DNA from 3 places in the Sodalis sp. RH24 genome. Region 2 is predicted to be linked to each of the others. Evidence: predicted binding sites of a transcription regulator. Region 2 holds the regulator's gene; each other region holds the start of a gene.
What was found. Region 2 encodes PurR, which represses purine synthesis genes. Its sites were predicted from a motif close to CANGCAAACGTTTGCNTG; they were not measured.
Positions count from the first base shown of each region.

Region 1: the regulator PurR is predicted to act here: its motif matches at 4,924-4,941, upstream of gcvT (glycine cleavage system aminomethyltransferase GcvT).
Region 3: the regulator PurR is predicted to act here: its motif matches at 3,144-3,161, upstream of cecR (transcriptional regulator CecR).

Region 1 is NZ_CP178729.1:4,501,023-4,508,373, reverse strand. Features, by position in the region: gene gcvP (aminomethyl-transferring glycine dehydrogenase) at 322-3,186, opposite strand; gene gcvH (glycine cleavage system protein GcvH) at 3,328-3,720, opposite strand; gene gcvT (glycine cleavage system aminomethyltransferase GcvT) at 3,747-4,844, opposite strand; gene ubiI (FAD-dependent 2-octaprenylphenol hydroxylase) at 5,200-6,414, opposite strand; gene ubiH (2-octaprenyl-6-methoxyphenyl hydroxylase) at 6,458-7,351, opposite strand, start outside.
Region 2 is NZ_CP178729.1:742,545-749,895, reverse strand. Features, by position in the region: gene slyA (transcriptional regulator SlyA) at 82-516, opposite strand; gene ACL2XG_RS03365 (DUF1289 domain-containing protein) at 1,091-1,336, opposite strand; gene gloA (lactoylglutathione lyase) at 1,562-1,969, shown strand; gene rnt (ribonuclease T) at 2,089-2,754, shown strand; gene ACL2XG_RS03350 (Grx4 family monothiol glutaredoxin) at 2,828-3,175, opposite strand; gene ACL2XG_RS03345 (NlpC/P60 family protein) at 3,587-4,480, shown strand; gene ACL2XG_RS03340 (YnhF family membrane protein) at 4,544-4,633, opposite strand; gene purR (HTH-type transcriptional repressor PurR) at 4,871-5,887, shown strand; gene cfa (cyclopropane fatty acyl phospholipid synthase) at 6,333-7,351, shown strand, end outside.
Region 3 is NZ_CP178729.1:4,867,339-4,874,689, forward strand. Features, by position in the region: gene ACL2XG_RS22060 (ATP-binding cassette domain-containing protein) at 1-1,407, opposite strand, end outside; gene hlyD (secretion protein HlyD) at 1,397-2,431, opposite strand; gene cecR (transcriptional regulator CecR) at 2,428-3,126, opposite strand; gene bhsA (multiple stress resistance protein BhsA) at 3,431-3,688, shown strand; gene ACL2XG_RS22080 (porin) at 3,756-4,826, opposite strand; gene ACL2XG_RS22085 (ABC transporter permease) at 5,706-6,539, opposite strand; gene ACL2XG_RS22090 (quaternary amine ABC transporter ATP-binding protein) at 6,536-7,351, opposite strand, start outside.

The DNA.
Region 1 (7,351 bases), 1.7 Mb from region 2:
TACTTAATCACACTCCGCCGGGCCATCTTTAATGTCTTCGTAATATCAGACGAGGGATAATCCTTATCGGACCTCCGTATAGCTCAGGTGGTTCATTTAGTCAGGCGAATATCAGACGATATGATGTAACAACACGTGTTGTCGGCCGCAGCAGGCGGGGTAAAACAGCGGTAATGGGCGTCAGCGCAGGGGCGATCGCCGTCCGCCCGGCGCCGGGTGGGCTGGGCTTTCCAGGAAAGGCGTAGGATGCGGCCAAGCCCGCTCCCCCGCCCGTCCCGGTGCGATACCGGCGCGTCGAGCGGGGACAGCGCCGGTCAGCGCCTATTCATAATCCTCGATCGGCACGCAGGAGCAGAATAAATTGCGGTCGCCGTAAACATCATCCAGGCGTTTTACGCTCGGCCAGTATTTATTGCCGAAGCCCGCGGGAAATGCCGCGGTTTCCCGGCTGTAGGGATGGGACCACGCGCCCGCCAGCTCGCGCTCGATATGGGGCGCGTTGACCAGCGGATTGTCCGCCAGCGGCCATTCGCCGCTGCCCACCCGGTCGATTTCACCGCGGATGGCCAGCATCGCGTCGATAAAGCGATCCAGTTCCACCTGGCTTTCGGATTCGGTGGGCTCGACCATCAGCGTTCCCGCCACCGGGAAAGACATGGTGGGGGCGTGGAAACCGTAATCGATCAGGCGCTTGGCGATATCCATCTCGCTGATGCCGGTCGCTTCCTTCAGCGGCCGGATGTCCAGGATGCATTCATGGGCGACGCGGCCGTCGCGCCCGGTATACAGCACCGGAAACGCGGACTGCAACCGGCTGGCGATATAGTTGGCGTTCAGGATCGCCACCTGGCTGGCCTGCTTGAGTCCCTGGGCCCCCATCATGCGGATATACATCCAGCTGATCGGCAGGATCGAGGCGCTGCCGAACGGGGCGGCGGATACCGCGCCCTGGCGCGTCAGCACGCCGTCGATATGTACTACGGCATGCCCCGGCACAAACGGCGCCAGATGCGCTTTCACGCCGATGGGGCCCATGCCCGGGCCGCCGCCGCCGTGGGGAATGCAGAAGGTTTTATGCAGGTTCAGGTGCGAAACGTCGGCGCCGATAAAGCCCGGCGAGGTGATGCCGACCTGCGCGTTCATATTGGCGCCGTCCAGATACACCTGGCCGCCGAACTGGTGCACGATTTGGCAGACTTCGCGGATGGTCTCTTCGTATACGCCGTGGGTCGACGGGTAGGTCACCATGATGCATGACAACTGATCGCCGGCCTGTTCGGCTTTCCGGCGCAAATCGTGTAAATCGATATTGCCGTTTTTATCGCAGGCCACCACGGTGACCGACATGCCGGCCATCTGGGCGGACGCCGGGTTGGTGCCGTGGGCGGAGCTGGGGATCAGGCAGATCCGGCGGTTGCCCTCGTTGCGGCTCTCATGATAGCGGCGTATGGCCAGCATGCCGGCGTATTCTCCCTGCGCGCCCGAATTGGGCTGCATGCACAGCGCGTCATAGCCGGTAAGCTGCACCAGCCAGCGGGAGAGCTGGGCGATCATCTGCTGGTAGCCGGCCGCCTGCCCGACGGGACAAAACGGATGCAGCTCGGCGAACTCCGGCCAGGTGATGGGGATCATCTCGGCGGCGGCGTTCAGCTTCATGGTGCAGGAGCCGAGCGGGATCATCGACTGGTTAAGCGCCAGATCCTTGCGTTCCAGCTGATGCATATAACGCATCATGTCCGTTTCGCTGTGGTAACGGTTAAACACCGGATGCGTCAGGATGGGCGTGGCGCGCAGCAGATCCGCCGGGATGACCTCCCCGACCGCGCGATCAAGGGCGTCGATATCCAGCACGGCGTCGCCGCCGGTCACCACGCCGTACAGCGCGGCAAGGTCGTCGCGGCCGGTGGTTTCATCAAGCGTTATCCCCACCGCCCCGTCCAGGTCGGCGCGCAGGTTAATGCCGCGGGCCAGCGCGCGGCTTATCACCGCGTCTTTATCCGCCACATTGACGGTGAGGGTATCGAACCACCGGGCATGGCGCAGCGTCAGTCCCGCCGCCGTCAGGCCGGAAGCCAGGATGGCGGTCAGGCGATGGATGCGCGCGGCGATGCGTTTCAATCCTTCCGGACCGTGGTAGACCGCGTACAGGCCGGCGATATTGGCCAGCAGTACCTGCGAGGTGCAGATATTGGAGTTGGCCTTTTCGCGGCGGATATGCTGCTCGCGGGTTTGCATCGCCATGCGCAGGGCGGTACTGCCGGCCGCGTCGCGGGACACGCCGATAATACGTCCCGGCATGGAGCGCTTGACGTCGTCACGGGCGGCGAAAAACGCCGCGTGCGGGCCGCCGTAGCCCATGGGCACGCCGAAACGCTGGGAAGAGCCGAACACCACGTCGGCCCCCTGCGCGCCCGGCGCCGCCAGCAGTACCAGCGCCATCATATCGGCCGCCACGCAGCTGATGATGTGACGGGTTTTCAGTTCGGCCAGCAGCGCGCGGTAATCATGCAGTTCGCCGGTGGTGCCCGTCTGTTGCAGCAGCACGCCGAAGACGCCCTGCTGTTCCAGCGCGCGCGGGGCCGGGCCGGTGATCACCTCGAAACCGAAGGTCTCGGCGCGGGTGCGCACCACGTCCAGCGTTTGCGGGTGGACATCGTCGGCGACAAAAAAAACGTTGGCCTGTTTGAGCTTGCTGGCGCGCTTGGCCAGCGCCATGGCTTCCGCCGCCGCCGTGGCTTCATCCAGCAGCGAGGCGGAGGCGATATCCAGCCCGGTCAGGTCGAGGGTCAGTTGCTGGAAATTCAGTAAGGCTTCCAGGCGCCCCTGGGCGACCTCCGGCTGGTAAGGCGTATAGGCGGTGTACCAGCCCGGGTTTTCCAGCATATTGCGCAGGATCACCGGCGGGGTGACCACCGCGCTGTAGCCCATGCCGATATAGGTTTTAAACCGCTGGTTAAGACCCGCCATGGCCCTGAGCTCCGCCAGCGCCTGGGATTCCGTGGCCGCATCGCCGACCGCCGGAGGCGCCGGCAGCTGGATGTCGGCCGGGACGATGTGGCCAATCAACGCGTCGAGCGTCGCGGCGCCGATAGCCGACAGCATATGCGCCTGCTGCTGCGCGCTGGGGCCGATATGACGCTTGATAAAAGCGTCATGGTGTTCAAGCTGGCTGAGAGTCTGGGTCATAAACAACAATTCCTGCATCGGGCATGGGACGGGGAAAGGCAACGTGCTCGGCAGGGACAGGGGCCGGTATTCCAACGCCCTGTCCCGCCTGTTGGCCTCCGGACGGCTAATTAACCGTGCGGGACCGGGTCTCGGTGGCGGTTATTCGTCTTCGTCGAGCGTGGCCTCATAAGCCTCGGCGTCAAGCAATCCGGCGACCTCGCTTTCGTCGTCGGCCTTGATCTGGAACAACCAGCCCTCGGTGTAGGGCGCGCTGTTCACCAGTTCCGGCGACGCTTCCAGCTCTTCGTTCACCGCCACGATCTCGCCGCCGATGGGCGCATAGATATCCGAGGCGGCTTTCACTGATTCGGCTACCGCGCAATCGTCGCTGGCGGCGAAAGACGTGCCGACGTCCGGCAGGTCGAGAAACACCATATCGCCCAGCAGTTCCTGGGCATGTTCGGTAATGCCGACGGTATACACGCCGTTACCTTCGTTGCGCACCCATTCGTGGGAGGGGGTATATTTTAGTTCTTGCGGCACATTGCTCATTGCCTTCCTCACTCTTGCAAAGTTAATTATTGAACGACCGGTTTACCGGCGCGCACAAAACCAGGTTTGGTCACCTTAACCGGCATTTCGCGGTTACGGATTAATACAATGGCGTGCTCGCCGATACCGGCGGGCACGCGGGCCAGGGCAATGCTGAAACCCAGGGTGGGCGAGAACGAACCGCTGGTTATCACGCCCGTTTTCATATTACCGTCGGCGTCGGTAAAGTGTACCGTCAGGTCGTTGCGCAGCACACCTTTTTCGGTCATCACCAGGCCGACCAGTTGGTCGGTGCCGGCGCGGCGCTGGGCTTCAAGCGCCTCGCGGCCGATAAAATCCCGATCCTCGGGCTGCCAGGCGATGGTCCAGCCCATGTTGGCCGCCAGGGGAGAAATACGCTCATCCATTTCCTGGCCGTACAGGTTCATGCCGGCTTCCAGGCGCAGCGTATCGCGCGCGCCCAGGCCGCAGGGTTTGACACCCGCCGCCAGCAGTTTGCGCCAGAAGGACTCCGCCTCGGTTTTCGGCAGCGCAATTTCAAATCCCGCCTCGCCGGTATACCCGGTGGTGGCGATAAATAAATCCTCCGACTGCACGCCGAAGAACGGTTTCATCCCGGCCACCGCCGCCTGCTGCGCGGGGGTAAACAGCGTGCGCGCTTTCTCCTGCGCCCGCGGGCCTTGTACGGCAATCAGCGCCAGGTCGTCGCGTACCCGTACCGACACACCGTAGGGGGCCGCGTGGTCGGTCACCCAGGTGACGTCTTTGTCGCGGGTGGCGGAATTCACCACCAGGCGAAAATAAGTCTCTTCGAGGAAATAGACGATCAGATCGTCGATAACGCCGCCTGAGGCGTTCAGCATGCCGCTGTAGAGCGCCTTGCCGGGCACGGTGAGCTTGGCCACGTCGTTCGCCAGCAGGTAGCGCAGGTATTCGCGGGTGCGCGGGCCCGTTAAATCGATGATGGTCATATGGGACACATCAAACATGCCCGCGTCGCGGCGCACCTGGTGATGCTCCTCCAGCTGGGAGCCATAGTGCAGCGGCATCATCCAGCCATGGAAGTCCACCATTTTCGCGCCGCACGCTATGTGCTGTTCATACAACGATGTCAGCTGGGCCATCTCGTCCTCTTTGTCGTCAAATCAGGGGCTGTAAAATTGAATTTTACGCCGCGACGCCCACAGCGAATCCGGCGGCGCAAACGATACCTTTTGCCAGAAGTTACCACTGAATCCCAGGGGAAACCATAAATTAAATTATCCTGCGGCCAGGGCGGTGCAGGCGGAGGGGATAGGCATGAATCAGCATGTTATGTTGGCAAAGTGGCGAATACGGCGCACAAACAATAAATGCCGGCCGTCAAAAGCAAAATATGATAACAAAAAACCCTGACTTTGGTCAGGGGCAAAGACTTTATTCCCGATATCGGATTAGAAAATATAATGCAAAATAGCGGGTTAAATTAGTTTATTTCAGTCAAACCGCGCCCGGTTCCAGCCATGCAGGCAGATCGTTTAACCCCATGGCCTGGCGGATGAGCCGGGGTTTGACCCCGGGTACCGTATCGGCCAGGCGCAGTCCCGCGTCGCGCACCCATTTTTTCAGCGGGTTATTGCCGTCGAACAACTGGCGGAACCCCTGCATGCCGGCCAGCATCACGGCAGCGCTATGCTTGCGACGGCGCTCATAGCGCCGCAGGTAGGGATGATGGCCGATATCCTTGCCGGCCTGCTGCAGCCGGCGCAGCTCCGACAGCAGTTCCGCCACGTCCATAAAACCGAGATTTACCCCCTGCCCGGCCAGCGGATGGACCGTATGCGCCGCGTCGCCCACCAGCACCAGGCGGTGGGCGGCGAAATCCCGCGCATAGCGGGCGGTCAGGGGAAAGGTTAACCGTTCGCTTTGCAATTCGCATAACCCCAGCGCCAGGTTGAAGTGCGCAGCCAGCTGCGCGTTAAATCCGGCCGGCGCCTGTTCCTGGAGCGACTGCGCCATCTCGGGCGGCAGGGACCAGACGATGGAGCAAAGATGCGGATCGCTCAGCGGCAGGAACGCCAGGATGCCGTCGCCGTGAAACGCCTGGCGCGCAATGCCGCCGTGCGGATGTTCGGTACGCACGGTGGCCACCAGTGCGTGATGCTGGTAATCCCAGAAAGTCAGCGGAATATCGGCGTAGCGGCGCAGCCAGGAGTTGGCGCCGTCCGCGCCCACCACCAGCCGGGCGGTCAGCATGCCGCCGTCGTCGAGGGTGATAAACGCTTCGTTCTCGCCCCAGGCAATCTGGCGCGGCGCGCGCGGGCACAGCAGCGTCACGTCGGACAGCTGCCCGGCCCGGCGCCACAGCGCCTGGTGGATAACCGGGTTCTCGACGATATGGCCCAGATGGGCGTAGCCCAGCTGTTTACCGTCAAAGGCGATATTGCCGAAGCCATCGTTGTCCCAGACCTGCATGCCCTGATAGGGATTGGCGCGCAGCGCGACGATATCGTCCCAGACCTGCAGGTGTTCCAGCAGGCGCTGGCTGGCGGCGTTGATGGCCGATACCCGCAGCGCGGGGCTATCGGCCGGCGGCACCGGCTCCGGCGCCTGTTGTTCCAGCACGGCCACGCGCATGCCGCTGCCCTGGAGTCCGCAGGCCAGCGCCAGGCCGACCATGCCGCCGCCGTTGATGACCACGTCAAATGCTTGCATAACTGTAATATCCTTTTAAAGACCGGGAACCAGCGTAAGGGTGCTAACGCGCCACCCAGCCCAGGGTTTGCCGCGCCAGCGCGTCGCGCAGCCCCGGCGAAGCGGCCATGGCGGCAAGACCCAGGTTACGCGCCACCACCAGCGGCGGATGCCGGTTGGCAAACAAATGTATCAGGCCATCGGTAATGCCGACCGTGCGGTCCTTATCGGGCAGACGGCGCTGCTGATAGCGCTGCAGGGTGGCGTAGGCGCCCGGGTCCTCGCCCCGCGCCAGGGCCTCGGCCAGGGTTTCCGCCAGGGTCATCACGTCACGCAAGCCCAGGTTGAACCCCTGGCCGGCAATAGGATGCAGGGTTTGCGCCGCGTTGCCCACCAGCGCCAGCCGATGGCTTACCTGGCGCGTGGCGGTGCGCAGCTGCAGCGGGTAACACTGCCGCTGCCCGCAGGCGGTAATACGCCCGAGCCGCCAGCCGAAGGCGGCTTGCAGCGCGTCGATAAACCGGCTTTCGCTCCAGCCGGTGATTTCCTGGCGCATGGACTGCGGCAGGCACCACACCAGCGCGCTGCGCCCCTGCGACATGGGCAGCATGGCCAGCGGCCCATGTTCGGTAAAGCGCTCATAAGCCCGGCCCTGATGCGCCTCAGCGGTGGTGACATTGGCGATAATCGCCAGTTGCCCATAGTCCTCCTGGCGCCACTGCATATGGCAATGGCGCGCCGCCTGCGAGTGCGAACCGTCCGCCGCCACCAGCAGCGAGCCGATCAGCTCCGTCCCGTTGTCAAGCCGCGCCAGGATATCGTCCTGGCGGCGGGTAATATCCGTAAGCGTCGCGGGGCAGTGCAGCCTTACCCCCGGCGCCTGGCGCAGCAGGGCAAATAAACGCTGCCCGGCGTCGTGCAGCTCCACCACATAACCCAGCGCGGGCACGCGGTAGTC
Region 2 (7,351 bases):
GCAGGCGAAAGACCTTGGCATAAAAAAACCGGCGCTATTTGCCGGTTTTTTATAGAGAACATGTCGTTGAACCACGCTATGTCAGGACTTATTATAAAGCTCGAGGATATTCTTCTCCAGCCGTGCAATCATATTACTCAGAAAATGAATCTCCTGCTCTGAAATACCCGTCAGGATTTCATCCCGGGTACTATTGATGACATGGTTCACTTCTTTGATGATGGGCTCTGCGGACTCCGTCAATTTAATACGTTTCGCCCGCCGATCGTTCGCACAGGTATGGCGAGTGATCAGCTTTTTCTCTTCAAGCTGATCAAGCGTTCGAACCAATGAGGGCTGCTCAATGCCGATAGCCTTTGCCAACTGAATTTGCGACTGCTCCGGCGGAAGCTGGCAGATATTATGCAACGTGATCCAATGCGTTTGTGTCAGTTCTAGCGGTTTTAAGCGATGGTCAATCAAAGCGCGCCAAACACGAACAAGTCGCGCCAAATCAGATCCTAATGGCGATTCCAATTCTCTCTCCTTATAATTAAGCTGATTAAGCTTGTTCCCTGGATTCCCATCCATTCTAATGGGTGGAATGGCAAATTACAAATATATATATATATGAATAAGGTTGAAGTTAAGTTGAGCTAGATGTAATACCCATGTTGTTCCTTTGAAATATGGGACAGCACCGCTGAGCGCATTACTCCTTGCCGGTCGTCAGCCTTGACGAGGGTTGCGGCCCTTCATTGCGTAAAACTTTCCGCTTAGTATAGGGTAAGCGTTGGAAACCTCATATAATCCGTCCCTGGCACTGGTTGCCCAGGCATTCTCACATCAACGCCTATAGTATGCCAAGCGGATTATTCATGACTGTATCACTATTATTGTCATTCATCGTGATTTATTGTTAATTTAAGTTAAATGAAGACATAACAAATATCATTATGTCATGTATTCGGTCTAATAATGTAATAACAATATATAAATAACAAGTTATTAGCGTGCATATTAATAATTAACTATGAGTGCCGGGGTTGTGATAATCGCCATCCCGACGTTCAAGATACTCAGTGGAATAAGGTTGCACGCCTGCGGGGTGTTAAAAAAGCGAGGGCTGTTCCGGACCTGCGGGTTCTGCGGGCGTGCTCTTGCCGGCCCGCAGCTGGCGCAGGTAGCGTTGATGACATAGCCGCAGCACTTCGCGCTTTTGGCCGTCGTTCATCGTGATCCAGTCGAAACGTTCCTGGCGGGAGCGCAGGCAGCCACGGCAAAAGCCACGGTCATCGGATTGGCAGACGCCGCGGCAAGGACTGGTTATGATGAAAAACTCAAGCTGTTCCGGCACGTGCCCTCCTGTTTAACTTTTATTGAAGACGTTATTTCACCGGCTGGCAAGCTTATGACGGCAAAAATCGCTTGCCCGGGGGAAATCGCGCGGTTCTCCGGCCGCCAGGGCAAGCAAGGCAGGAGTATTTCTCCTCCACCGCGCCGAAGGTCTGGGATATACTGTTAAACCACGATCTCACCAAAGGCGATGGATAAACCGTCGTCATTGTCTATAGAGGATATCATGCGCCTGCTTCATACCATGCTCCGCGTTACCGATTTACAGCAATCAATTGATTTTTATACAAAAATACTGGGAATGCGCCTACTGCGCACCAGCGAAAATACGGAGTACAAATACACCCTGGCCTTTGTCGGCTACACCGAGGAGACGGAAGGCGCGGTGATTGAATTGACCTATAACTGGGGCGTCGATAGCTACGAGCTGGGCACCGCCTATGGCCATATCGCGCTCGGGGTTGACGATGTGGCCGCTACCTGCGACCGCATTCGCCAGGCCGGCGGCAAGGTGACCCGCGAAGCGGGACCGGTCAAGGGCGGCACGACGGTTATCGCTTTTATCGAAGATCCCGATGGTTATAAAATCGAGCTGATTGAACAAAAACATGCCGGCAAGGGCCTGGGCAAATAAAGTACCAGCCCGGCCCCGCCAAATCCGCTATCCTGGGGAGAAGGGAGCGGATTCGCCATGCATCCGGCGCTAAAATTTGCCATAATGCGGGCTGTTTTCCTTAAAAATTAAGAACAGGCATGGCTGAACTTGATGATGTAAATACCCTTCGCGGCCGTTTTCGCGGCTTTTATCCAGTGGTAATCGATATTGAATCCGCGGGCTTTAACGCCGCAACCGACGCCTTGCTCGAAATCGCCGCCGTCACCCTCAACATGGACGATGAAGGCTGGCTGGTCACCGACCAATGCCTGCATTTCCATGTCGAGCCTTTTCCCGGCGCGCAACTGCAGCCGGAAGCCCTGGCCTTTAACGGTATCGACCCGACCAACCCGCTGCGCGGCGCGGTGAGCGAGTACGAGGCGCTGCATGAAATTTTCAAAATGGTGCGCAAAGGCATTAAGGATCGGGGCTGCAACCGCGCGATTATCGTCGCGCACAATGCCGGGTTCGACCACGGATTTCTTATGGCGGCGGCCGGACGGGCGGCATTAAAGCGTAATCCTTTCCATCCGTTTGCCACCTTCGACACCGCTGCTCTCAGCGGGCTGGTGCTGGGCCAGACGGTGTTGGCCAAAGCCTGCGCGGCCGGAGGCATCGAATTTGACGCCGGCCAGGCGCATTCCGCGCTCTATGACACCGAACGCACCGCTGAATTATTTTGTGAGCTGGTTAATCGCTGGAAACGTCTCGGCGGCTGGCCTGTTCCCCCCGTCGGCGAGCCTGCCGCCGGCGAGCACGCCTAGCCGATGCTTGCGTCCGGCGGTTAAAAACCCCCGCCGCAAGGGGCGGGGGTTATCCGCAGGCGTCCCGGAGAACTCAGGAAGGGGTCTGGTTTTCCTGGGAGTTGTATTTTACCGCGGTCTCTTTGATCAACGGTTGCAACTCGCCGTGCTGATACATTTCGATAATGATATCGCAGCCGCCGACCAGTTCGCCGTCCACCCACAGCTGTGGGAAGGTCGGCCAGTTGGCGAATTTCGGCAACTCGGCGCGAATATCGGGATTTTGCAGGACATCCACATACGCGAAACGCTCACCACAGGCGGAAAGCGCCTGTACTGCCTGTGCGGAAAAACCGCAGCCGGGCAATTTTGGCGAGCCTTTCATATAAAGAAGAATCGGGTTCTCAGCTATCTGCTGCTGAATTTTTTCAATCGTCGTCATTGTCTCGCTTCCTCAAGCCAGCATCTGGCCTTATCTGCACTGTGCGGGATTACACGCAGTCTCTTCATTTTAGCCACTACCGGCTAAACAAATAAACGTTTTTTTGCCGGCCCGCGCGGTAAAGGCGCGTCAATTCACTCCCGGCCCGCCCACGTAGGACAGGCAATACTATCACTGTAGCGGCTTTTACCCCCTGCCGCCGAACAAAACGGGCTGAAACATTCGGTGCACACCCTCAAAATATGTTGAATAAAGCGCCGCTGAACGCTGTTAAATGCAGCAAAATCGAACTTATTCACGTTTATACACAATAAGTAGTGAATTGATGATGCAATGACGAGGTAAATAGCTTAAATTCCTGTGAGGTGTTGATAACCCCCTATTTTGGGCCACATAAGGATAGCGTTTATCATGCGTTTATGCTTTACGCTTTTTGTGTTGCTTTTTACCCAGTTGTTTTTGAACCTGGCACATGCCGCGCCGAGCGCCGGCGTCAATGCCGATCAGCGCAAATTCCAGGCAGCGGCGGCAAAAACCGGTGACCGGCGCAAACGCAAACCGGTAAAAATAGCCAAGAAAAGCAAACCTGTCGCCAGCGCGCCCGCCGTCAGTGAAAAAGCCAGCATTAAAAAATCGCCGGAACCGGCGCATGAAAAAGCCGGCGTGAAACGGCCTTTGGAACCCGCGGTGGTGAAAACCGGCGCGAAGAAAAGCAAAACCTCCCCTCTTGCCAAGGCATCAAAAACCACGGCGACGAAAAAAATAGCCTCCTTCACTCCGCCGAAAAAAGGCTATAAAAAAGGTTACGGCCGGCACCGGATGATAAAAGATCAGGCGGCGGTAGAACTGGTGGCCAACGATCAGCCGATAAAGATGAGCGAGAGCCATAAGAAACGCTACCAGACCGCCAAGCTTACCGCCATGAATAAACTCCTCTCCCAAATGGGCAAGCCTTACCGTTGGGGCGGCATGTCGCCTAATACCGGCTTTGACTGCAGCGGCCTGATTTATTATGCCTACAAGGATGTGGTACGCATCCATATGCCGCGCACCGCCAACGAAATGTACCACCTGCGCGACGCAGCGCCGGTTAAGAAAGACGAGTTGGAAAGCGGCGACCTGGTCTTTTTCCATATTTCCAATCGCGGCGCGGCGGATCACGTCGGCGTCTATCTTGGCAATGGTCGCTTTATCCAGTCGCCCCGCACCGGCAGCGATATCCGTATCAGCTATCTGAGTGAGGATTATTGGCAGGATCATTACGTGGGCGCCCGCCGGGTGGTCACGCCGAAAAATATCCGCTGAAGGCGCGCCGGAAAAAAAAGAGGAGCCAAGGCTCCTCTTTTTTATATCTGAACCGAGAGGGTGTCAGTTCATGACGGCGGTAAAGCTGAAGACAATAATCACCAGCAGCGAGAACACCGTGGTCAGTAACGACATTTTTAAATCGCTGTCCATTCTATCTCCTTAACGTAAACCAGGGCGCCGGCCTTATCCACCGGCCCGCAGAGCAGTTATCGTCAGTTTGCCATAACAGCGATGAAAAAGCTTGCTCCCAACCTGTAGCCGCCACATTTAACACTTTCACTTTGGCGCGGGATGAACGAAAATTAACGGTTAATTCCACAGCGTCGGAAAGTGCTTGCGCCTTCGACAGACATTATTCCAGCCAGGGCGTACGGGAGTATCAAAGGCATGGCAACCATTAAAGATGTGGCAAAACGCGCTAATGTATCGACAACCACCGTTTCGCATGTGATCAATAAAACCCGTTTTGTTGCGCAAGACACTCAAATTGCCGTGCTGGACGCCATTAAACAACTGCATTATTCACCCAGCGCCGTGGCGCGCAGCCTGAAGGTCAATCGCACCAAGTCCATCGGCCTGCTCGCCAGCACCAGCGAGGCGCCCTATTTCGCCGAAATTATCGAGGCGATTGAGCACCATTGCTTTGCTCGCGGTTATACCCTGATATTGTGCAATTCGCACAATGATCTCGAAAAACAGCGCGCCTATCTGGCGATGCTGGCGCAAAAGCGCGTCGACGGCCTGCTGGTGATGTGCGCCGAGTATCCCGAAACGCTGCTGGATATGCTTGAGGAATATCAGCATATCCCCATGGTGGTCATGGATTGGGGTGAGGCCCGCCGTGATTTTACCGACACCATTATCGATAACGCCTTTGCCGGCGGTTATATGGCGACGCAATATTTGCTTAAACGCGGCCATCGCGCCATCGGCGCCATTCCCGGACAGCTGGCGCGCAACACCGGCGGCGGCCGCCACCGCGGCTATCTGCATGCCATGGCGGAGGCCGGCATCCCGTTAAACGACCGCTGGATTGTGCAAGGCAATTTCGAGCCTGAATCCGGCTACCTGGCGATGAAACAAATCCTGGCGCAAACGCCGCGTCCCACCGCGGTCTTCTGCGGCGGCGACATTATGGCCATGGGCGCACTGTGCGCCATTAATGAAATGGGCCTGAGCGTACCCGAGGATATTTCTATCATCGGCTACGACAACGTGCGCAATTCGTGCTTTTTCAGCCCGGCGCTGACCACCATCCATCAGCCTAAAGAGGATTTGGGCGAGGCGGCGCTTACCATGCTGCTCGATAGGATTACCAGCAAACGCGAGAACGCCAAAACCATCGAAGTCCATCCGTCGCTGATTGAACGCCGTTCGGTCGCAGACGGTCCCTTCCCCGCTTAAGGCCACGCGCCAGGCCCGGGCAACGGGCTGGCGCCTCCAGGGTCTGTTGCTATGTAAAGCGCCGTCCGCCTCGGACACAAGATTTTTCATATAATGATCTCTGTGCAAAGAGTTATTGTTTCAGCGAGAAATCATTAAGTTATAATGGGAAATACATTAGCGCGTTAGCTATTGTCTAAATTAAAATGCAGGCTTATACTCAATATCGTTAACAATTATAACGAGTTGTCTAATAAATTTGTATAAAAGTATGTCGTGTTTTCCAACATGACATCACCCTTTTATAAAGCGCCCGGCTAAGTCGCAGTCTAAGGTTTACTTTATATTCCTCTGTTGATGGTGATACTTCAGACACCACGGATAACCGTGGATTCTTATAAAGCCCGCAGGCATGGTGAGTGCTTTTCCTGACGGGGCACTGCAGAAGAAAGGTGATGGAGAAGCTATGAGTTCCTCGTGCGTTGAAGACCTGAGCTTTCATGATAATGATTGGTACCGTATCGTCCATGAATTGCTCTCTGAAGCCGGTATTGAACTCAATGGTTCAAGACCATTTGATATCCGAATCAAGAATCCGGGATTTTTTAAGCGCGTATTGCAGGATGGATCTTTGGGATTGGGCGAGAGTTACATGGATGGCTGGTGGGAGTGTGAGCGGCTGGACATTTTTTTCCAGCGTGTTCTCAGGGCGGGTCTGGAGAATAAACTTCCGCATCATTTAAAAGATACCTTACGCATTGCCGCCGCCCGGCTGATGAACCTCCAGTCGCGAAAGCGGGCCTGGATCGTGGGCAAAGAACATTACGATTTGGGTAACGATCTGTTTGAAAAGATGCTCGATCCCTATATGCAATATTCCTGCGGCTACTGGAAACAGGCGACCACCCTCGAGGAAGCCCAGCAGGATAAGCTGAAGATGATTTGCGAAAAACTGCAGCTGCGACCCGGCCTGACGCTGCTGGACGTGGGCTGCGGCTGGGGCGGGCTTGCCGCCTACGCGGCCAGGAATTATGGCGTATCGGTACAGGGCGTCACTATCTCTGCCGAGCAGCAAAAGCTGGCGCAAACGCGCTGCGAGGGACTGGATGTCACCATTTTGCTGCAGGACTATCGCGATCTGGATATGCAATTTGACCGTATTGTTTCAGTCGGCATGTTCGAACACGTAGGCCCCAAGAATTACGCCACCTATTTCGACGTTATCGATCGCAACCTGAAACGCGACGGTCTGTTCCTGCTGCACACCATCGGCTCGAATATCACCGATATGAATGTCGACCCGTGGATAAATAAGTATATTTTTCCTAACGGCTGCCTGCCGTCGGTACAGCAGATTGCCCATGCCAGCGAAAAGCATTTTGTTATGGAAGACTGGCATAACTTCGGCTCTGATTACGACAAAACGCTCATGGCCTGGTATGAACGTTTTGTCGCCGCCTGGCCGGCGCTGTCCAACAAATACTC
Region 3 (7,351 bases), 1.4 Mb from region 2:
GAGGCGTTGCTTAAATCCCAGCGGCAGCGCGTCGGGCGTCTGGTTGAAAATGGGGCCGAAATCGAACGCCTCGCTCATCTGCGCGATTTTCTGGCGCTGGCGCTTACCGTGCAATCCATAGACGCCCGAGAAAAACCGCAGGTTCTGCGCCACCGTCAGATTACCGTAGAGCGAAAATTTTTGCGCCATATATCCCAGGCGCTGGCGGGCTTTGCCGGAGCTGGTCTTCAAGTCCATTCCCAGCACCAGCGCCTGGCCCGCGGTGGGGATCAGCAGGCCGCACATCATTTTAAAAGTGGTGGATTTACCGGCGCCGTTCGGGCCCAGCAGGCCGAAAATTTCCCCCCGGGTCACCGTGAAATCCACGTTATCGGTCGCGGCAAAATCACCGAACCTCTTGGTTAGCCCCCGGGCCTCGATCACCGTTTCATGCCGGTCGCCGGTTACCTGCGGCATAATATCCGCCAGCGCCTGTTGGGTGGCCGGGCCGCCGCCCAGCAGATCGATAAAGGCATCCTCGAAACGCGGCGCCGTTTCCTCGATATCCGCATCGGACAAGCCGAGCGCCCGGCCCAGGCCCGACCGGTCGGCGTCTTTTTTCAGGATCAGGCGCACGGCTTTGCCCTGGATGACGCCGTCGCCTATTTGTTCCAGCCGCAGCGCGCGCCGCAGCAGCTGGCGGTTGGTGCCGGCGGCGTCATGGGCCAGCCACGTGCGGCCCGCCATGGTCGCCGTCAACGCTTTGGGCGCGCCGCTATAGATCAGTTCCCCTTGGTTCATCAGCAGCACCTCGCGGCACTGTTCCGCTTCGTCCAGGTATGAGGTGCTCCACAGGATCAGCATGCCGTCGTCGGCCAGTTCATGCACCATGCGCCACAGCTCGCGGCGGGAAATGGGATCCACCCCGACCCCCGGCTCGTCGAGCAACAGCACCTTGGGCTGGCCTATCAGCGTGCATGCCAGGCCGAGTTTTTGTTTCATTCCCCCCGACAGCTTGCCCGCCAGCCGGGTGGTAAAGGGCGCCAGCGCGGTAAAAGCCAGCAGGCGCTCGAAGGTGTGCCGGCGCTGTTCGCCGGTAATGCCGCGCAGGCTGGCGTACAGCGTCAGGTTTTCCATCACCGTCAGGTCTTCATACAGCCCGAACTTCTGCGGCATATAGCCAAGGATGGCGTGCAGGCCGGCGTCGTCGCCCACCGGATCCAATCCGGCCACGCGCAGGGTGCCCTGGCTTGGCGTCAGCAGGCCGGCCAGCATGCGCAGCAGCGTGGTCTTGCCCGCGCCGTCCGGGCCGACCAGCCCGGTGACCCCGCCGCTTTGCAGGGTGATGGTAAGGCTGGCCACCGCCGGTTTCGCCAGGGACGCAAAGCGTTTCTCCAGCGCATCCAGCACAATCTGGTTAGCGGGCATAAACATTCCCGCCGGCGGGCTGTGCCGCGGTTGGCTCCTGGCCGTCGGCGAAATCCAGGGTCACCGGCATGCCCTGGCGCAGCCGGTCGTCGGCATCGGTGACGATAATCCGCAGGCGATACACCAAATCGGTGCGCAGTTCCGGCGTTTCCACGTTTTTAGGCGTGAACTCCGCCGTCGGCGAGACAAAGCCGATTTTACCGTGATAGGCCTTGTCCGGCAGGCCGTCGGCGCGAATGATAATCCGGGTGCCGGGCACCGCCTGGTTGAGGTTGCGTTCATCGATATAGGCGCGCACCCACACCGGCCGCGTCAGGGAAAGGGTAAATACGGTGTCGCCGGCGCCAAGCATGCTGCCGACCTCCTGCGCCCGGGTCAGGATAGTGCCGCCCGAGGGCGCCGCCAGCATGGTATCGGTTGCATCCAGGGCGGCCTGGTCACGCGCCGCCTGCGCCTGGGCGAGATCCGCTTCGGCGGAGGCGATCTCCTGCGGCCGGTTGCCGGCCAGGTACTGTTGCAGCTTATCCCTGGCCGCCTGCAGGTTGGCCTTGGCCTGGTTGCTGGCGGTCAGCGCGTCCTCCAGCTGGTCGGCGGAAATGGCCCGTTTGGCCCAGGCGCCCTGCTGGCGATGGTAAAAACTGTCGGCATAATTGAAGGCGGCCTGCAACTGCGCCATCTGCGAGCGCACTTGGGCGATTTCTTCGTTGCGATACCCGGAGCGGGATAAATCCAGTTTGGCCCTGGCGCTGTCCACATTGGCCTGGGCCTGCGCGAGGGCGTTGCGATACGGCGCATCGTCCAGTTTCGCCAGCACCTGGCCGGGATGCACCACATCGCCTTCATCCACCGCCAACTGAGCCAGACGGCCGCCGACGCGGAAACCAAGGTTAACGGTGCGGATATCCACATTGCCGTAAAGGGTCAACGGCCGGTTTTGCTGGCGGTGGTAGTACATGACGCCATAGATCGCCGCGCCCAGCAGCGCGATAACGATGACGGCCGCGGTGATACTTTTTTTATTCATGATTTTTTGCCTGTGTGGCCGGCCTGTTCGGCCCGCAATCCATGAAGGAACCAATCGATATGCTGTGTCAGCACCTGGTTGATCTGGGTAACCTGCGCCGGGCCCAGGTCGCTCCATCCGGTGCGCAGCAGGATGGTTTCCCGCGCCAGCCGGAACGCCAGCACTTCGCCCAGCAGGGCATGCGTGTGGACGATGGTGGCGACCGACAGCGGATCGCAGCCGGTAAAACCCGCCACCAGCCGGGTGATGCGCTGATGCATCGGCGCAATCGCCTGCTGGTGGATAATGGCGTAGGCCCCAGTGGGGGAGAGCTGCTCCCGCGAGATGATTTTACTCAGATTCAGCGTTTCGCTGCGGGCCAGCAGCCCGGTCATGGTCAGCAGGGACTCATGCAGATAACGCCGGCACTGCCCGGCATCCACCTCCGGCTGCGCCAGCAGCGCATCAATTTGTTGCGCCTGTGAATGCAGGGACTGGGCGATAAAATCCGCAATCCATTGCGCGACCGCCAGGTACAGCCCTTCCTTGGAGCCGAAATAATAAAAAATCGCCGCGATATTTTGCCCGGACAACTGGGCGATTTCGCGCGTGGTGGCGGTTTGCGGGCCTTTTTCGCCAAATAAGGTAATGCCGGCGGCGATCAGCTGGGCTTTCGCCTGTTCGCCGCGCGCGGTGGGGGCCGGAGAAGGGGGCATGGTGGCTCCAATAAAATAAGTCAAACGTTTGATTAACTTTAACCCCCGCCCGGTTCGCTGTAAAGGACCGCCGTGATTTATTTAGGCGGCTGGCCGCGTCAAGGATGACGTTTCCTGACCGGGGAAACAAACAGACACGGCGATGCCAACATATTCACCGGTCTTTACAGTACTTTAGGTAATTAGTTAATGATTGATAAAATATTACTTGATCTGCAGCGCCAAGATGTCTATTATTTACTTATCGAACGTTAACAAATTAACGTCCAGTCCATTAATGCTTCATACCATGAGAACAGACATTATGAAAAACCTGACACTTGCCATCGCAGCCATCGTATTCAGCACCGTTTCCGCCGGCGCCTTCGCCGCCCAGGAAGTCACCAGCCGTCCCGCCGGCGAACATTCCATCGGCGTGGTATCGTCATCCACCACCAGTAACCTGTCCGATCTGGAATCCCAGCTGGCCGCCAAGGCCGATGCCGCCAACGCCACCTCGTATCGTATTATCGGCGCCGGCGGTAATGACACCCTGCGCGGCAGCGCCGAGCTGTATAAATAAGCTCAACGTAAAAAAACAGCATAAAAAAAGCGGCCGCAGGGCCGCTTTTTTTTGCGTTTGATAAACCTTAGAACTGATAGGTCAAGCCCAGGCCGACCTGGTCATCGTCGGCGATGCCCAGCTTATTGTCTTCGCTGAGACGGTTGATTTTATAATCAACATACGCATTGATATTCTTGTTGAAGAAATAGGTCAGGGACGCGTCATAGTATTTCACCAGATCGACATCGCCGATGCCTTCAACATCGCTGGCCTTGGACTGGAAGTAACCGAACATCGGTTTCAGGCCAAAATCGAACAGATAAGAAGCGATGGCTTCGAAGTTCTTGGTTTTATTGGCGTAGCCGCCGGTGATCGGGGTGTAGTTATGCGTTTCGCCGTACAACGCGGCGGCATAGACGCCGGAATTGTCATATTTCAAGCCGCCCGCCCAGACGTCGGCTTTGTCGCCGTTACCGAGAGCCAGGCTGTTTTGCGGCTGGGTGCGGTTGGACGAGGCATAAGTGCCGAGTACCGACAGGCCGAAATCAAAGGTATAAGACGCCGATGCGCCGTAACCGTCGCCGTTGGATTTGTTGGCGGCACGGGCGTTACCGGAATTTTCGTCGTTGGCGCCCTGGTATTGCAAGCCAAATTTCAGACCGTCGACCAGGCCGAAGAAGTTGTTGTTGCGATAAGTGGCCACGCCGGTGGTACGGCCGCCCATAAACACGTCGGCGGCGCTGTAGGTCAGGTCATCGAAGATTGGCGCGGTATCGGTTATCGCCGCGACATCATAAGCGATGCCCCAGTTGCGGCCGTAGTCGATTGAGCCGTAGTCTTTCAGTTTCAAGCCGGCAAAGCCCAAACGGGTTTTGGTGCCGGTCAGCGCGTCGGTGCCGCCTTCAGTATGGTTGGCCTGAACATTGTATTCCCATTGGCCGTAACCGGTCAGGGTGTCGTTAATCTGGGTCTGGCCTTTGAAGCCAAAACGCATGTAACTTTGGTCGCCGTCAATGGTCTTATTGTCACTAAAATAGTGGCGGGCGCGCACGCTGCCGTACAGATCCAGCTTGTTGCCGTCTTTGTTATAAATTTCCGCGGCGTGCAGAGCTGGGGCAATCAATGTCGCTAAAACGGCCAATGCTATCTTCTTCATTCCTGTTTTTCCTTACCAAATACTCTCGAGTTTATAAAAAGGACTCAACCTTTTGATGGCTGATGTCCTGAGCTAACCAGCATTTATAATTTAAAAATAAAAGCTAAGAGAACGCGCAATGCTAATTTAAATATCACCCTGTGGACCGATTTTGCAGGATAGTAGCAGCAAAATCGTCACGAAGATTGTGAACTTTTCATTAAAGTAGGAATCTACCTATCATAGAGCGCTATGCCGCGCGGTACGCTACCTTAACTTGTCATACAGATTTAAAAGTTGAGAGCCATCACAAAACCCTTTTTTTATTTAAGGGTTTAAACCAATGGCCGTATCAAGCTACCTTCCGGCCGGTGATGAGCGCTGCTTAAGTCAAATCCGCGGTCAAAAAGAGCCTGGCCAGCATCAGTACTGCTCGTCTCTGATGCCCCGCGTGGCAGCCAGCCAGATCGAAATTGGTATAATACATTTTACCCGGGCCAGCACCGCGCGCGGCAAGGAGTCATTGTCCGTGCCGTTATTGCCTCGCTGTAAATAACACTTGTCAAGATAATATTTATCATTTGTATAACAATTGTCGCGACAATACGGCAGTAGCAAAACTTATCCGAATACAGCCGCCTTAAAGTTAACTTATCTTAAATTAACCGGACAATCCGTTTTTGCCTGTGCCCGTACGCCGCTTACTTTGCATTATCATGACAAAATAAACAAAGTGTTTTTTTTGATATAGATATTACCTATCACAGCATAATAACCCTTTACTCGCCGCACAGCCTGGGCATAACCACCATAAAACATTGTCAATTTGCCCAACGTTGATTAAGTAAAAAAAGCATATCGTTATTTAGCTAATAGTAACCATGATTAATAATATGCTTATTATTTAACTCCAGGCTCCCGCACCAGGCTCGCCGAGAGCCGGTCCAACAGCATGGCCATCAGCACCACCGCCATGCCGCTTTGCAGCCCCTGGCCGATGTCCAGCTGCTGGATGCTGGTCAATATATCGTTGCCAAGACCGCCGGCGCCGACCATGGAGGCGATAATCACCATCGACATCGCCATCATGATGGTTTGGTTTACCCCGGCCATAATGGCCGGCAGCGCATTGGGCAACTGTACCTTCCATAATAGCTGCCGGCGGGTGCAGCCAAACGCCAGGCCGGCTTCCACCAGGCTTTTGTCCACCTGACGGATGCCCAAATCGGTTAAGCGGACCACCGGCGGCATGGCGAACAGTACGGTGGCGAAAATGCCCGGCGGACGGCCGAGGCCAAACAGGATCGTGGCGGGGATCAGGTAGACGAAGGCGGGCATGGTTTGCATAAAGTCCAGCATCGGCCTGACAAGCTGGCCCGCCCGGTGCCGCCGGGCTATCATAATCCCCAGGGGAATGCCGGCGAGCAGGCTGAATAACGTTGACGCCAGGGTGAGCGCAAGCGTGACCACGGCATGTTCGCTGTAGCCGCTATAAATGATATACAGCATCGCCAGGGCGCTGAACACGGCGAACCCCTTGCCGACGCGCCACAGGCTCAATCCCACCGCAATCACGGCCAACCCCCAGGGCGAAAGCCAGCCCAGGCCCAGCTCAAGGGCGCCGGCAACCGTGTCGATCACCTTGGCCACCGCGTCAAAAAATCCGCCGCAGTGTTCCAGCAGGTAACGCACGCCCGCGTCGATCTGCGCGCTGAAATCAACCGTTCCGGTCATGGGCGGGACTCCCGGTGCGCGGGTGACTGGCCGCTGAACGCGCCGGCATAATCTTCGGCCAGGACGAAACGCGATGTATCGACGCCGGAGAAAAAACGGCGCACGTAGGCGTTTGCCGGCGCATTGACGATTTGCTCGGCGGTGCCGATCTGGATGACCCGGCCCTGCTGCATAATGGCAATGCGGCTGCCGATACGCAGCGCCTCCTCGATATCGTGAGTGACAAAAATGACCGTTCGCCGCTGGCCGGCCTGCAGGCGCAGCAGCAGTTCCTGCATTTCGCGGCGGTTGATGGGATCGAGCGCGGAAAACGCCTCGTCCATCAACAGCAGCGTGGGATTGACCACCAGCGCGCGCGCCAGGCCGACCCGCTGCTGCATGCCGCCGGACAGCTGATGCGGCAGTTGTCCCGCCACCTGCGCCAGCCCCACCTGCGCCAATACCGCCAGCGCCTGCTTATGGCGCTGCGCCGTGCCGACACCGGCCAGCTCCAGCCCGAAGGCGGCGTTATCCAATACGCTGCGTCTCGGCAGCAGGGCGAAAGACTGGAACACCATGCCCATTTCATGCCGGCGCAGCTGGATAAGCGCGGTTGCCGATAGCCCCGATAGCGGTTGTCCGCTGAAAAACACCTCGCCGGCGCTGGGTGTTATCAGGCGATTGAGGGTACGCAGAAGGGTGGATTTGCCGGAGCCGGATAAGCCGACGATGACAAAGATCTCGCCGCGATAAATATCCAGCGAAATATTGTTTAACGCCACCGAGCAGCCAAATTGGGTAAATATGTCGGCAGGGTCCATGCCCTGTTGCAA